DNA from 3 places in the Yaniella soli genome. Region 2 is predicted to be linked to each of the others. Evidence: riboswitches for the same ligand, from Rfam matches in the RefSeq annotation. Region 2 holds a riboswitch; each other region holds the start of a gene.
What was found. A riboswitch is a leader RNA that binds a small molecule or an ion and turns the genes downstream of it on or off. The one in region 2 is predicted to bind thiamine pyrophosphate.
Positions count from the first base shown of each region.

Region 1: it holds a riboswitch for thiamine pyrophosphate, as region 2 does, so the genes downstream of both, ACYVJT_RS12000 (YkoF family thiamine/hydroxymethylpyrimidine-binding protein) here and ACYVJT_RS01465 (LLM class flavin-dependent oxidoreductase) in region 2, are expected to answer to the same signal.
Region 3: it holds a riboswitch for thiamine pyrophosphate, as region 2 does, so the genes downstream of both, ACYVJT_RS10615 (thiamine ABC transporter substrate-binding protein) here and ACYVJT_RS01465 (LLM class flavin-dependent oxidoreductase) in region 2, are expected to answer to the same signal.

Region 1 is NZ_BAAGSP010000025.1:3,651-9,005, forward strand. It holds gene ACYVJT_RS11985 (zinc ribbon domain-containing protein) at 1-1,275, opposite strand, end outside; gene ACYVJT_RS11990 (NAD-dependent epimerase/dehydratase family protein) at 1,421-2,203, shown strand; gene ACYVJT_RS11995 (helix-turn-helix domain-containing protein) at 2,238-2,495, shown strand; TPP riboswitch at 2,676-2,786, shown strand; gene ACYVJT_RS12000 (YkoF family thiamine/hydroxymethylpyrimidine-binding protein) at 2,823-3,467, shown strand; gene ACYVJT_RS12005 (ECF transporter S component) at 3,464-4,084, shown strand; gene ACYVJT_RS12010 (ABC transporter ATP-binding protein) at 4,081-5,355, shown strand, end outside.
Region 2 is NZ_BAAGSP010000002.1:78,622-83,976, reverse strand. It holds gene ACYVJT_RS01475 (hypothetical protein) at 1-68, shown strand, start outside; gene ACYVJT_RS01470 (ATP-dependent Clp protease ATP-binding subunit) at 282-2,816, shown strand; TPP riboswitch at 2,925-3,025, shown strand; partial or broken gene ACYVJT_RS01465 (LLM class flavin-dependent oxidoreductase) at 3,187-4,320, shown strand; gene ACYVJT_RS01460 (fructosamine kinase family protein) at 4,355-5,170, opposite strand; gene ACYVJT_RS01455 (low molecular weight protein-tyrosine-phosphatase) at 5,167-5,355, opposite strand, start outside.
Region 3 is NZ_BAAGSP010000019.1:38,066-43,420, forward strand. It holds gene ACYVJT_RS10605 (ABC transporter ATP-binding protein) at 1-699, opposite strand, end outside; gene ACYVJT_RS10610 (ABC transporter permease) at 696-2,372, opposite strand; gene ACYVJT_RS10615 (thiamine ABC transporter substrate-binding protein) at 2,342-3,370, opposite strand; TPP riboswitch at 3,404-3,509, opposite strand; gene ACYVJT_RS10620 (MFS transporter) at 3,561-5,027, opposite strand; gene ACYVJT_RS10625 (agmatine deiminase family protein) at 5,035-5,355, opposite strand, start outside.

The DNA of each region.
Region 1 (5,355 bases), on a different contig from region 2:
CGGGGTCACGCCCCACGAAAGTGTTCGGGAGAGTCCCGCTGGGAAGCGCCGTGCGAGTTGCGGCATCACAAAGACCGCTAACAGCTGCACGACGGCACCGATGATTGCCCAGATGAGGAAGCCCCAGGACGCACTGCTGAAGGTGATCTGGAAGCCTTCCCCTTCAGCAAACATCGAAAAGTAGATGCCGTTGCCAAAGGTCAGCAGCATCCCGGCTAGCAGGTATGTGACGGGCAGTGTAACCCAAGCCCAGGTGGTATGCGCCTGAAAGTTGGTGCGGACATTCCAACGGAATGCACTGATCCCGAGTGCGAACACCATGATCACGAGCCCGGGGATCCATATTCCGGGGTGTGCATCAAAGATGTGAAATGTCTCTGCTTCGCCCACCCCGGCTATGCCTGCGGATCCGGAACCGATCATCGGGATGAAGTGCAGCGCTGAAAACAAGAAGAAGCCAAGGCTTGGCAGAATGCCCAAGACCATCACAAGGCCCTCGTTCGTACCCTGCGTTGCACCGTAGATGATGCCGAGGACGATACCAACGATGCTCAGAGCAATGACGTGTTCGAATACCTGAGCGATGCTGGTCATGGCGCGCTGCAAGATGGTGCCCCGCTGTGGGAGGAACAACAAGTATGTGATGAACCCTACGAGTAGCGCGGCGACGATGAAACCGGGAAACGATGCCGCATGTGCCCACGCGGAGACCCCGAACATGGCCGTTGCCTCGTCGAACCGCAAGCGGATCGCGGCCGCCAGAACAGTCACGACGGTAGCGAAGGCGACGCCTGCTAGAGCGGCTAGTAACAACCGGGTGCCGATGTGTCGTGCGCGCAGGTTGCCGCCGAGGTAGCGTTGGGTGGTAACAACCGCGGCAATGCCGCCGGCTGGCACGAACCACGGGACAAAGAACAGTGACCCACCGGCGCCATGCATGCCGAGTTCAGCGAAGTCGACACCGAGCGATAACGGTGAAAGGAAGCCCATGGCCAACAGCTGGAAGGTCATCACAATCCAGGTGGGGCCACCACCGAGTACCGCATCAAGCTCTGCTGGGAAACCGTTGCCGACGGCCGCGCCGACCCCGGCCGTGAACAGCCCCGCGATGACGCCTGCCATGATCAACGCACCGCCGAAGAACACCGCAACAATCAGGAAGGTCCGCGCCCAGGCATTTGGCGGGATCTCTTTGAGGAAAGAGGCCACTGCAGGTGGTGGCGAGTCAGGCCCGGGGGCTGGTGGTTGCTGGGGTGGTGGAGGTACCTGTGACAAAATGAATTTCCTCGTCAAAAGCGCTGAGTGTGAGAAGAGTGCTGCGAATATCTCTACCGCTTCTGTGGTTTGAAGTCCACTTATTACTCTCCGATGAGCAGAGCGAAGTGTTGCATCTCGGCCCGTTGAGCGATTGGATCGGATCATGGACCTTCCACTTGAAGCATCACCATCCGAACCCCAGTGGAGTCCTCGACCACCGGGGAACCGCATTCTGATCACCGGCGCAGCGGGGACCGTGGCCAGTCTCGTCACGCAGCAGCTCGCTGAGTCATACCAACTCGTGGGTATTGATAAGGGACCGATTGCGGATCGAGCGTTCCACGAGACCTATCAGTCCGACCTGGACGATACAGAGCTCGTCGGTCGACTGGTCGAAGAGGCAGACTTCGTGCTGCACCTTGCCACGGGTGCTCCCGACGGCAAACACGGCCTCTACGCAATAGAGATCGATGCGACCAACCGTATTCTGGCCTCGGCACGAGCGCACGGGACTCGACGAGTCATCCTGGCATCCAGTAATCATGCGGCCGGATGGCCAGAGCGAGAGCTGATCGCGGGCACAGGCGACGTGCACGTGAAACCTTCAGATCCACCCCGCCCCGACGGACTGTACGGTGCGACGAAAGCGTATATGGAAGCAATCGGTCGCTTTGCCAGTGATGCATCTGGGTTGCCGGTCAGTGTGCTGCGTATCGGCACCATGCGGACCAGCATGACGCTCCAAGAACTCATTGATTCTGATGAACTGCCGCAGCTGGGGTTCGGAGCATTCCGGGCACAGCGCCTCAAACGAACGTGGCTCACCGGAGACGATCTGGTAGACATCATCTTTGAAGAGTTCGCAGCTGAGGAGCCGTACCGACTCCGCTATGCCACCTCGTCGCCCGATCAAGACGAGTGGGACCACACTGTTTATACGGGATGAAGAACTTTCGTAAGAATGAACGGAGATGATTCACATGCCTGATATAGAAAAAGAACTGACGCTCAGTCAAGTTGCGTCGAGACTCAACATGAGTCGCGCGCATTTGTACAGACTCCTTGACCGTGGTGAAATATCGTCTCACCAAGTAGGGCGTGAGCTCCGCATTGGATTGGTCGATCTAGTCCGATTTCAAAAAAGACGTGACCGGGATTGTGAAGAGCTTGCCCAGCGATTCTCCCGGCAAGCATCTACTCGTGCCGAAGCTACCGGCGAGATAGCTGCGCTTCTTTAAACACTGACGTTGAGCGGAAATTAAAGTCCCTGTCATCGGCTGTCCCAGATCAAGAGGGGAGTCAACGGCAGGGACTGATACTCACAATCTATTGTGCAATACGAGACGCGTCAATCATGGTCCGGTCCAATTCCGCAACGTTGACGCGGGCTGCACCAAACAGACTAGTGTGGTGACCACACAAAGACCCCGGGGTGCACTGAAACTGGTGCTGAGAGTGCGGAGATGCCGCAGACCCGATTCAACCTGATCCAGATCATACTGGCGTAGGGAGAGGTCCGAAGCTTTCAATATATTGAGAGCCCGGTGGTCGGAAGGGAGACCACCGTGAGTGGTCAAACATTATCACCAGCACAAATCGGGATCGGGATGCGCATTAGCGTCCACCCGCACAGTGATGACTTCGCAAACATCATCCTCAACGCGCTGGAAGAAACCAACAACCAGCTCAACCTGGATGGCCTCGAGATTGCCACCGGTGAAGTCTCCACCTATGTCGGTGTGCAATCCGGTGACGCCGCACAACAGCTCGCGCAATACGCCACCACGCTCATTGCCGCAGCATCCCGAGCCTCAGAGCGGAAACATCTCACCAGCCATCTGCTGTTTTCTCGTGGCTGCCCCGGTGAAGCCTCCTGTGAACTCATCCCCGGCGAGATTTCAGCAGAGCAGCCCGTCGAACTCGACAAAACGGGTATTGAAGCAGTAGCGGCATGGTCGCTGTACCCGCTGGCCGACGACGGCAGCCCACACATGGGCCCAATCTATGCAGCCATCGATGAAGCCAAAGCCTCAGGCATCACCGTCACCAGCGAACACTATGCCACCATCCTGCGCGGAGATCTGGCCGATGTGCTGAGGGTGATCGTGAATGCCTGGGCAAAAGTCGGCGAAGAAGTCCCGCACGTCGTCTCTCACGTATCGGTCTCACTGGACTCACCCACATCACAGAACGCCGGTGGTGCAGCGTGACCGGCACAGCACAACCATTCCAAACGAAATATCGCAACCCCTATGACAGCCCCTGGCGCTGGCAACTCAAAGATCTCGTCCTGGTGGTCGTGCTCGGTGTGGTCTTCGGGTTCGTCTACTGGGCGCTGGTCCAAGCATGGAACGGGCTGGCGATTGTCATGGGCCCGGCCGGCGATATTGCCCAACACTTCCTGCAGGGCGGCTGGTTACTGGTCGCCCCACTGGCTGTGGCCATCACACGCAAGGCAGGCTCGGGCATTCTTGCGGAGATACTGGCTGCGACCATCGAGTTCGTCTTCCTCGGCTCCCCCGTTGGTCCGACACTGCTACTCTCCGGGCTACTACAGGGACTCGGTTCAGAACTGCCCTTTGCCATCGGCAGGTATAAACGCTTCGGCATCAGCCGTTACGCGATCAGTGGCTTCCTGGGGGCATTCTTTATCTTCTGGTTCTCGGCCATTCGCTTTGGCTGGTTTGGTCAAGACATCCTGCTGCTGCGCCTGGTCATCCACTGCGGTTCGGGCATCATCCTGGGCGGAATCCTCGCCTACTTCCTCGTACGAGCCATCAAAACCACCGGTGTGGTCGACAACTATGCCATCGGAAGACAACGATGACGATGACTACTCCGCTGGTCGAGCTGCGCGGGTTCACAGCCGTGGACCCGCGCACCGACCGGGTGCTCCTCGACGACATCAACCTCACGGTCATGCCGGGCGAACAAATCCTGCTGCTCGGTGCATCTGGCGCGGGGAAATCCACCCTGCTCGATGCCATCCGCGGGGTCGTACCCCACTCGGTGCCGTTAGAAACCGCCGGTGCATGCTTGGTCGCAGGGGAACCGGTCCTCGCCAACACGGTCGCCGGGCTGAGTCGAAGAGTCGGCAACGTGCCCCAAGATCCACATGCCAGCATCACCCTGCCACTGGTCGAAGACGAAATCGCCCTGACACTTGAAAACCATGGGGTCGACCCCGATGAGATCGGCCAACGCGTCACCGACCTGCTGGCCTCGGTCGATGCAGACCACCTCCTGCGGCAGCGCACCGACACACTTTCGGGCGGATGGGTGCAACGAATCGCCACGGTTGCCGCGCTCGCAGCAAGGCCACGGATCGTGCTCGCCGATGAGCCAACCTCCATGCTGGATGGGGCAGGCGTTGCCTCGGTGATGCAAGTCCTCACCGAGCTCACCGGTACCGAGGGTGCACTGATCCTGGTGGAACACCGCCTCGACGAGCTCGCCGACGGACCCGGTCTTCCCGCACGGGCCGTGGTCATCAATGAAGGTCACATCCAAGCAGATGGCCCAACACATCAGGTGCTGGCCGAACATGCCGACCAACTCGAAGCCAATGGTGTGTGGACACCAGGCGTGCAGTTGCCACAGTTCGTACCGGCCGAAGAACCAGAGACAGAGGCATTGCTGAGTGCTCGCGGACTCACGGTGCGGCCCGCTCCGGGTACCGATCCAGTCGTCAACCACGTCGACCTCGACATCTATCCAGGTGAGCGCATCGCCGTGATGGGTGCCAACGGGACAGGGAAAACCACACTGCTTATGGCACTGGCCGGTCTCCTTGAGTCCGAGGGCACGATCGAGGGCTGTCGACCGGTCATGGTGTTTCAGAACCCCGAGCATCAGTTCCTTACCCACTCGGTCGACGACGAACTACGCTTCGGGCTCGAACCCAACGCCAACACCGAAGCATCGATCACACAGCTCAGCCAAGCGTTCGGGCTCGACCACCTTGCAGCACTGAATCCGTTTCGACTCTCCGGTGGAGAAAAGCGCCGGTTATCCGTTGCAGCCGGACTACTTGCTGCCAGACACGGCAGCGACGCCACCGTGCTGCTGGCCGATGAACCAACCTTCGGTCTGGATCGG
Region 2 (5,355 bases):
CCCAGCGTCGTGCCGCAAAACAACAGGGTGTGGAAGACGAAGCCAACGCAACAGTAGAAAAGTTTTAGTCCGGGAATAACGCTGACTCAAAGCTGGTTATCTCTACTCCTAACAATTACCTTTGTGTGAAAGGACTAGAGTTGTGCAAATTTTACCTTGAGCCGATCAGACTCAGCTTTCGGTAAAAATGGTGCATTTCCTTCGCCCAGCAGTGAACAGTAGTCTCAATACGATTTATAACTCAGTACGATCAGACTCAATAGTCAGCAAGGAGTGTGCCTATGTTTGAAAGATTCACCGATCGGGCCAGACGAGTAGTAGTGCTTGCGCAGGAAGAAGCGCGCATGCTGAACCACTCGTACATCGGCACCGAGCACATCCTGCTCGGGTTGATCCACGAAGGCGATGGCGTGGCCGCCAAAGCCCTGCAATCCCTTGACGTTTCGTTAGGCGCGGTACGCGAGCAGGTGCGAGAAATTATCGGTCAGGGCCAGCAAGCGCCATCCGGTCACATCCCATTCACCCCGCGTGCCAAAAAAGTTTTAGAACTCTCACTGCGTGAAGCACTGCAACTTGGCCACAACTACATCGGCACCGAACACATCCTGCTCGGACTCATCCGTGAAGGTGAAGGCGTGGCCGCACAGGTACTCGTGCAGCTGGGCGCCGACCTCAACCGCGTCCGCCAGACAGTCATTCAGTTGTTGTCCGGTTACCAGGGCTCCGGCGAAGGTGAAGGTAAAGAAACCGCAGGAGTTTCTGCTTCAGGTGGCAGCCAAGGCCAGCAGGCCGGTTCAGTTGTGCTCGACCAGTTCGGTACGAACCTCACTGCAGCATCCCGCGAATCTCGGCTTGACCCAGTCATTGGGCGCAGCGACGAGATGGAACGCGTCATGCAGGTGCTCTCGCGTCGTACCAAGAACAACCCGGTGCTCATCGGTGAACCCGGTGTTGGTAAGACGGCCGTTGTCGAAGGTCTGGCACAGGCCATTGTGCGTGACGATGTACCAGAGACTTTGAAAGACAAGCAGCTATACACCCTCGATCTGGGTTCGCTGGTTGCCGGTTCTCGTTACCGCGGTGATTTCGAAGAGCGCCTGAAGAAGGTTCTCAAAGAAATTCGCACTCGTGGCGACATCATCCTGTTCATCGACGAGATTCATACACTCGTAGGTGCCGGTGCCGCAGAAGGCGCCATCGATGCCGCTTCGATTCTCAAGCCGATGTTGGCACGCGGCGAACTGCAGACCATCGGTGCCACGACACTGGATGAATACCGCAAACACATTGAAAAAGATGCGGCCCTGGAACGTCGTTTTCAGCCCATCCAGGTTGACGAACCATCAGTTGAAGACTCCGTTGCCATTCTGCGTGGTCTGCGCGACCGGTACGAAACGCACCACCGTGTGTCCATCACGGATGAAGCACTCCAGGCAGCTGCCACCATGGCAGATCGCTACATCTCAGATCGCTTCCTGCCGGATAAGGCAGTCGACTTGATCGATGAGGCCGGTGCACGTCTGCGTATTCAGCGGATGTCGACCCCTCCAGAGATCAAGGAATACGATGCGCGCATCGAGGAAGTACGCAAAGAGAAGGAAGCCGCCATTGACGGCCAAGACTTCGAAGGTGCGGCCTCACTACGTGACAAAGAACAGTCACTCCAAGATGAGCGCAACACCAAAGAACGCGAATGGCGTGACGAAGCCGCTCACGGTATCGCCGAAGTCGGCGAAGACATGATTGCCGAAGTGCTATCGAAGTCCACCGGTATTCCAGTCTTCCGTCTCTCCGAAAGCGAAGCCGAGCGTTTGCGCAATATGGAAGACGAACTGCATCGTCGGGTCATTGGCCAAGACGAAGCAGTCAAGTCGCTGTCACGTGCGATTCGTCGTACCCGTGCCGGGCTGAAGGATCCACACCGTCCAACCGGCTCGTTCATCTTTGCCGGTCCGACCGGTGTTGGTAAAACCGAGCTGGCCAAGACGCTGTCCGAGTTCCTGTTCGGGGATGAAGAAGCCCTGATCACCCTGGACATGTCAGAATTCCAAGAGAAACACACCGTCTCACGCCTCTTCGGTGCCCCTCCGGGCTACGTCGGCTACGAGGAAGGTGGCCAGCTGACCGAACAGGTTCGTCGCCGTCCGTTCTCCGTTGTCCTGTTTGACGAAGTTGAAAAAGCCCACCAGGACCTTTTCAACTCGTTGCTGCAAATTCTGGAAGAAGGTCGTCTGACCGACTCACAGGGTCGCGTTGTGGACTTCAAGAACACGGTCATCATTATGACGACCAACCTTGGTACCTTCGATATTGCTAAGGGTGTTCAGACCGGTTTCCAGTCAATTTCTGACACCGAGACCGGATACGAACGTATGAAGGCAACCGTTCAGCAGGAGCTGCGTCAGCACTTCCGCCCAGAGTTTCTCAACCGTGTGGACGACACGATTGTCTTCCCACAGCTGTCCATCTCCGAAATCATCGAGATTGTCGACCTCTTCATTGGCAGCCTCGAGGAGCGTTTGAAAGAACAGAACCTGAGCATCGAACTGGATCAGGCCTCCAAGGAACTGTTGGCAGAGCGTGGTTACGACCCATCCATGGGTGCCCGTCCGCTGCGTCGTACGGTGCAAGACATGCTGGAAGATAAACTGTCCGAGAAGCTGCTCTTCGGTGAAATCCCGCCTTACACCCACATCCTCGTGTCCGTGAAGGGCGAAGGCAAGAATGCGGAACTCGACTTCGAACTGGTCAACCAACCAGAATCGATCGAAGCCGCACCAGAACGCGAAGCAATCGAGGCAGGTAGCGACAGCTAACCTTTAGCCTCGGACAAAAAGTGCTGGACCCCTCAACGAGAGGGTTCCAGCACTTTTTTATGCGACAGCAATAGTTCATGCTGACGCCTCGTTGTGGTCTACAGTAGAGGCCGTACCCCGGGGAGCTGACACGGCTGAGAGTGCGCAACGCGCAGACCCGAACACCTGATCCGGATCATGCCGGCGGAGGAAGGGCCAGATGACTTCACCAGTTCACGCCACGCAATGTGTTGCGAAACCTTTCGAATCTTCCATACCTTGTGCGGCAATGATTTTTCCGCCCTTGTTTCAACTCGCTGGTGCATGGCGACATCCCAAGAATCGTTCCGACTGGTTACGTGCCAAATTCTGGGCGGATATAGGACGCTAACTGGAAGCAGACGGCTATGACATGTTGTTTGTTCCAGATGCGATGGCAATGGCACGTGGTCACGATGGCACCACAGATGCTGTTATTGCAGCAGGTGCCAAAGGGGGAATTTACCTGGATCCTGTGACCGTGATGTCGGCTGTTGCCTCCGTGACAGAACGGCTGCGTCTAGGATGTACGCTTTCTACATCCTTTGTGCCGGCTTACGATATTGCTCGCAGGGTAGCGACCTTGCATCAACTGTCCGGGGGTCCCGCCGCCTGGAATATCGTGACTTCTGCCTACGATTATGAGGCGCAAAACATGGGCCTGCCCGGGCTTGAACCCAGAGCAGATAGGTATCACAAAGCGGACAAGGTCACCCAAGAGGTGCTGGACGTCTGGCAAACATTCCCAGACGATGCACTGTGGGTAGATACCGAAACCGGCCGTTTCGCTGACCCCACACGTATCCAGCCGACCAACCACGGCATTGGCCCTTTGACCGTGCCGGGAGACGTCGAGGGCCATCGTCCGATGCTATTGCAAGCCGGTGCTTCCCCAACAGGTCTGGATTTTGCTGCTCGCTAGGCTGACGCAACATTTATGGTGGCGGCCGACGGTGCTCAAGGTCAACAGATTCGTGCGGATCTTCGCTACAGAGCATCACAAGCAGGAAGAAACCCAGATAGGATCACCACGCTGATGGGTGTTCAACCCGTCGTCGCCGAATCCGGAGTCGCTGCGGAGGAAAAACTGCGGCAGCTCAAAGGCCTGATTGACCCAGTCACTGCCTTGCAGGATCTGGCCACTTTGTTCCGGGCTGATCCTGCTGACTGGTCCTTGAAGGATTCAGCCGCAGAATTTTTGCGAACACAGCATGGCGCGACCGGTGCCGAAGGATTCGAAAATACTGTTGCCGAACTCGTAGCGGGCGGAATAACGACGCTTGGACAGCTTGCGATGTTGGGTGCAATCGCGCAATTCAAACCTCTTCTCGTCGGTACCGCTGATTCTGTCGCTCAACAAATGCTGGATTTGGTCGAACAGGGTGCAACCGACGGGTTTATGATCATGGGTACTGTCGTCCCTGAATCCTTTACGGACTTTGCACCAGTGATTCGATTACACGAGGAGGCTGCACCCAAAATCTAGTTTGCGGCCACAGCACCAGATGGTCATGATCCTCCTAAGGATGGTGATTGACGGTGGCACGTAGCGAGCGCATCGTGGGGTCAGAGTATCCCGAGCCGAATAACAGTACATGAACCAGCAGTGGGACGAGTTGGAAAGTCGGGATACGTTCTTGCCAACCTGCAGTCAGCGGAAACACTGCGTTATAGCCGTCCATAACGGCCGGCCCGAATCCGCCAAATAGCTGCATCATGGCAATGTCTTGTTCGCGATGGCCCCAATGACATGAGGGATCAATCAACCAGCTGGCACCCGATTGATCGACCATGCGGTTGCCAGCCCACAGATCTCCATGCACCACAGTTGGTGGCTCTTGTGGTCCCAGGTGCTCAGGGATGATGGCTTGTGCCATCTGGAGTGCAGAGGCATCGAGTTGGCTCGACTCAATTGCCTGTTCGGTTAACGGGATGATCCTGTTGGTCACCAGAGTTTCATGCAAAGTTTCGGTGGGTTGTAGGTCAACGGCAGCGCCGCCCAGAAACCAGTGGTCGAGCCCTTCGAGACTGCCAAATGTTTGTGCTGGGTCAGCAGTCTGCTGTGCGGTCAGATGCAGTTGCGCTAACTCTTGGCCAAACACATATTCGGGGTGCTCAATAGCAGCAGAACCGTCTTTGGCTTCAACGTGGCTGATGATGAGCTGTTCCTCGGTCACCTCATATACCTGGGGCACCCTTGCCCCAAGCGCCCCTAGGGCTTGTAAGCCGGCTGCTTCGAACTGGAAGAAGCCTTCTGGAGCACCGGGTAACGATTTGCGGAACGCTTTGGTCCCATCAGTCAGCGTAACCGTCGACGTCGAACCGGTCAGACTCACTGGGCACCGTAGCGTTGCAGGACGGTTTCGAGACTCTGGTCTTCAACGGCCCTCACGAGTCCGCGCGCTGCATCCTCAATCTGGTCGTACATCGAAACAAAAGCGTCCTCGGGGTGGCCATACGGGTCTGGCACGTTGGCAATACCGTCCTGGTCTACCGCCGAGGCGAATGCCCCGAAACGAAC
Region 3 (5,355 bases), on a different contig from region 2:
GGATAGCTGGGACGGATCCAACTGATTGGATGGGCCGAGGTCCAGTACTGTGCCGTTTTCGACCACGGCTATGCGGTCGGCGAGCGTCGATGCCTCACTGGGATCATGCGTGACGTATATTGCCGAGGTGCCGGTCTCCTTGACCACTCGTCGAATATCGACTGCCAGGCGTTGGCGCAGCCCACGGTCGAGTGCAGAGAGTGGTTCATCGAACAAAATGACGGACGGGTTGATCACCAGACACCGTGCCAGGGCCACCCGTTGCGCCTGGCCGCCAGAGAGCTCGGTGACGGCACGGTCGGCGAGTTCAGATATCTGCACCATGTCTAGTGCGTCGGCAACACGACGTCGACGCTCCACCGCGGGCACTTTTGCAGCTTCGAGGCCATAAGCCACGTTGTCGGCGACGGTGCGGTGCGGGAAGAGTTGGGCATCCTGAAACACCATGGTGCAGTCGCGCAGGTGCGGGGGAGTGGGTCGACGGTCGTCGTCATCGGTGGTCTTCCCAGCAATGGTGACGGTGCCACGTTGTGGGTGTTGTAGCCCTGCGATGACACGCAGCAGCGTGGATTTTCCGGAGCCAGAAGCGCCCAGTACGCCGAGAATCTCCCCGTCGGCCAGTTCGAGATCGACGCCGGTGAGCACCCGGTTGCCGTTGGGATAGGTCAGGTGCACATTGGTGACTTCGATGGCGTTCATGTGAATCTCCTGAGGCGTGGACGGATGCGTTCGCCGAGTAGTAGTGCGATGGATGCGACAATACCCAGCACGACGGCGGCGGCCAATGCCATGCCGAAGTTGTCGGCGCCGGGTCGGCCGAGGAGTCGCACGATGTAGATGGGCAGGGTTTGATATTCGGGGGACGCGAGGAAGCTGGTGGCTCCGAATTCGCCGAGGCTTACGGAGAAGCTCAGGCCCGCGGCGAGTCCGACCGCGCGGAGTATGTATGGCCCGTCGATGGTGGCCAACACGCGCGCCGGCGAGGCGCCCAACACGGCGGCCGCCTGGCGTTGTTTGGGGTCGACGGCGGCTAGCACGGGGATCAGGCTGCGCACGACTAACGGCAGCGCGACGACGGCTTGGGCCAGTGGGACGAGCATGCCGGATTGGCTCAGGCTCGGGTTCCACGCGTGCAGTGAGACGAGGAATCCGAAACCGATGGTCACTGATGAGACACCCATAGGCAGCATGATGAAGGTGTCTAGCAGCCGCTGCCCGCGAGCCAGTCCCGGGTGTTTGACCTGGCGTGTGATGACCAGTGAGAGGAGGATGGCCGCGACCAGGGTGATGACGGTGGCATCGAGCGCGATTTTGACCGAGTGCTCGAGCGCTTGGGCTGCGGTGGTGCCGCCGGCGAATCCCGTGCCGGGCGAGGTGAGCAGCAAGCGGTAGTTGTCTAGCCCATAGCCGTCATCGGTGGCCAGTGACCGTTCGAGCAGTGTGACCATGGGCCACAGGATGATGACGATCACGGCGAATAGGGTGATGGTCAACGGCAGCCAGTCGGCACGGGAAAGCTTTTGTCGACGTGGTTGCTGCAGGCGCAGCGCGGTCGTAGTGCGATGGGACAGTCGTTGAGTCAGCCAAACCGACGCGAGCACAAACACCACCTGCAGCGCCGAAAACACGGCGGCGGTGCGCAGATCGAGGAACGCTTGGGTTTGCCGGAATACTTCGGTTTCCAACGTGCCCACGCCGGGGGAGCCCAGTGTTCGCACGAGCGAGTACGCAGTCGAACAGTACAGGAACACAAGCCCGGCGGAGGCCCCAATGGCGGGTGTGAGTGCAGGCAGGGTAATGGTACAAAACGCCCGTGCCCGTGACGCACCGAGACTGCGGGCGGCTTCGACGGTGCGCGGATCCAGCATCTGCCACAGGCCACCCACTTGCCGGGCGATGAGGCTGATGTTGAAGAACACCATGGCCGCGACCACGGCCCAGGTGGTTTGGTCGAGTCCGAGGAACCCGAGCGGTCCGTTGGTGCCCAACAGCGCACGGAAGGCCACTCCGACGACGACGGTGGGCAGCACGAATGGGATGAGTGTGACGGAACGCAGCACGTTGCGGCCGACGAAATCGGTGCGGTACAAAATATAGGCGGCGGGGATACCGAACAGGACCGAGCCTAAGGTGCCCAGCGAAGCCATCGTCAGGGTGTGGCCGACGATGGCCCAGGTGCGACCGGTGGTCAATACGTCGCCAAATGTGTTGAGGTTCAGGTTGCCGGCGTCGTCGGTGATGCCGCGTACCAGCATCGCGCCGACGGGCCAGGCGAAGAAGATGGTGAGGAAGGTGAGGACGACCGCGAGCGCGGCGCCCCACCCGAACCGGGTGAGCACGTTTAGTTGGCGTTCTCGTAGAGCTCGGTCCACTCGTTCAGCCAGGCATCCCGGTTCTCGGAGACCACGGTCAGGTCAGCGCTGATGGGGTCATCGGCCAGCTGCGCATACTGTTCCCATTCGCCGGGCAGTTCGACGTCGTCATCGACCGGGTACATGAACATTTCCTCGGGCAGCGATGCTTGGAATTCGGTGCTCAGTAGGAATTCGATGAACGCTTTGGCGCCTTCAGGGTTGGCGGCTTCCTCCAATACCCCGGCGTATTCGACCTGATCGGTGCACGTGGCGGTGATGGTCGAGGTGCGACCTTCTTCGGCTGACGGTGACGACGAGTAGGACAGTACCAGCGGATACTCACCGTCACTGGTGGAGGTGAAGTCACTGTAGTAGGCGTCGGACCAACTGGAGGCAACCTTGGCGCCGTTGTCCAGGAGGTCTTGCCAGTAGCCTTGCCAGTCATCTTGGGCGGTCGCCGTGGCCACCAAGAAGGCGAGCCCGGGTGACGACACGGTTGGGTCGGTGGTGACGAAGAGCCCCTCATATGCGGGATCGGTGAGGTCAGCCAGCGTTTCTGGGGGCGCGAGGTCGGCGTCTTCGAACCACGCATTGTCCATGTTGACGCACACTTGACCGCGGTCGATCGGCGCTAGGTGGCCGTCTGTATCAGTTCCGACCGTGTAGTCTGCAGCGCCGCCCAGTTCGACGTCGTGGGTGGTGAGCATGTTTTCTTCGAGCAGTGTGGGTGCCGAGTAGTTGTCGATGCCATAGACCGCGTCGACGGTGGGATTGTCCTGCTGCAAGATCAGCTGATTCAACACGGCTCCGGCATCGCCTGGCGACGTGGTGGTGATGGTGTAGCCGGTGTCTTCTTCGAATGCCGTCACGAGTTCTTCGGGCACATTGAACGAGTCGTGGGTCATGACCGTGACGGTTTGGGATGCGTCGTCGGTGGCATCGGGCGCTTGGTCGGTCACCGAGCAACCGGTCAGTATCAGCGTGGTGGCGGCGAGCGCCGGGACGAATTTTTTCATGAGGTCCTCCTGTCGTGTAGGAGGGCACGCTATGCGTGGAGAGTTACGACTTCCTCCGCCAGTATGAACTGGAATCAGGTTCGAGGGTCTGCGCGAGCACTCTCAGCAGCTTCGTTGGACTGCTCCCCTGTCGATGTCTCCAACCTACCGCATTGCCATACCCTGCGCATTGTTGGCCCACAGTGTGACGTTATTTTGCTTCGTGGCCCTGTGGGACGGCGGCTTGGGCGCGTCGGGTGCCGACAATATCGACGATGGCGACGACCATGGCCAGGGCGACCATGAGCATGATGAGGCCGAAGGCGCCGACGAATGCCCAGTTCCAGGAGTAGGCGGCGGCCAGCCCGAATAGCATCGAGGTGATGAGCGCGGTGCCGATGGAGGTGCCGACTCGTTGGCCGGTTTGCATGACGCCTCCGGCCACCCCGGAGACGTGTGCGGGCACTTCGATCAGCGACAGTGTTTGGTTGGGCGAGATAATGAAGCCCTGTGCGGCACCCATCAGTGACAGCGTGAGGATGAGCCACCAGATGGGCCAGTCCCAGAGTTGGACCCCGATGACGACGAGGATGGATGATCCCAAAGCGGTCAGGGTCACGCTCATGCCCCAGGCGACCATTGCGCGACCGGTTTTCAGTACGTAGCGTCCGGCGATTTGGGAGGTTATCGAGGTGGCAAATGCCGAGGGTAGGCCCACGAGTGCTGCGACGAGTGCCGAAATGCCGTGGCCTGTTTGTAAAAAGATTGCCACGGTGACCCAGACGGAGGTGGAACCGGTGAAGAAGAGTCCAATGAGTAGGGTGCCGTTGCGGTAGGCCCGGTTTGTGAACAGGTTCATGTCGACCATGGGCGACCCGCCGCGTCGTTTATACCGGCGTTCCCACCACACCCACCAGGTCAAAATCAGCAGGCCCACGGGCAGCATTGCGAAGTAGATGCCGCCTTTATCGAGTTCTAAGAAGGTCCACATGACCAATAGTGCACCGAGGGTAAAGGTGATGGTGCCGATAGGGTCCAGATCGGGTTTGGTGCGTGCCTCGTCGGTCACGCCTTCGGGGACGTAGCGCTGCCACGCCGAGGTCGGAAAGTTGCGATAGGCGAAGTAGATGGCGGCCACCGCGATGGGTACGTTGACCAAGAACGTCCAACGCCAACCCCAATCGGGGCCCAGTAGTGCGATGAGTCCACCGCCCAGGACGGGACCGATGGCTACCGAAACGCCGACAACGGACCCGAATGAGGCGAAGGCCCGTGCACGGCGGGGCCCGTCAAAGAACTGTTGGATGAAGCCCACGGTTTGTGGGTTCAGCAGCCCGGAGCCGAAGCCGGTGATGAAGCGTGCGACGATCAGCATGGGGCCGTTGAGTGCGAGTCCGGCGATCAGTGATCCGAGCCCGAACAGCCCGAGTCCGGCGACAAAGAGTTTGCCTCGGCCAAGGGTGTCGCCGGCGCGACCACCGGCGACCAGCAGCACGCCGAAGGCGAGCGTATAGCCCGAGAGCACCCACTGAATTTGGCTGGTGGGCGCGTCGAGTGAGGCTTGGACGGAGGGCAGTACCACGTTGATCGAGGAGATCGACAACAGGGACATGAACACGGGTACCAGCACCACCACCAAGATGGCTCGTTGGATACCGGTCATTTTTTCTGTGGTCAAGACATCATTATTTTCTGGAACTGACTTGGGGTTGGGGCAGGGTGACGGCACGCATGGAAGCGCCGTGGTCAAAGAGATCTTGGGCCATAAAGGAGACGACCCGATGTTCCGGATAGAGTCGGCTCAACAGTTGGCGGGCCTGGTCGTCGTGTGGGTCCACGAAGCGCGGCACGATAATGACGTCATTGAGCACCAGGTAGTCGATGTAGGACCAGTTGACCGGACCGCGCATATCCGAATGCGTTTGCGGGGCCGGCATGTCAATAATTTCTAGCTGGTTGCCGTTGGCATCGGTGGCTTCAGACAGGATCTCGCGTGCCTGGCTGGT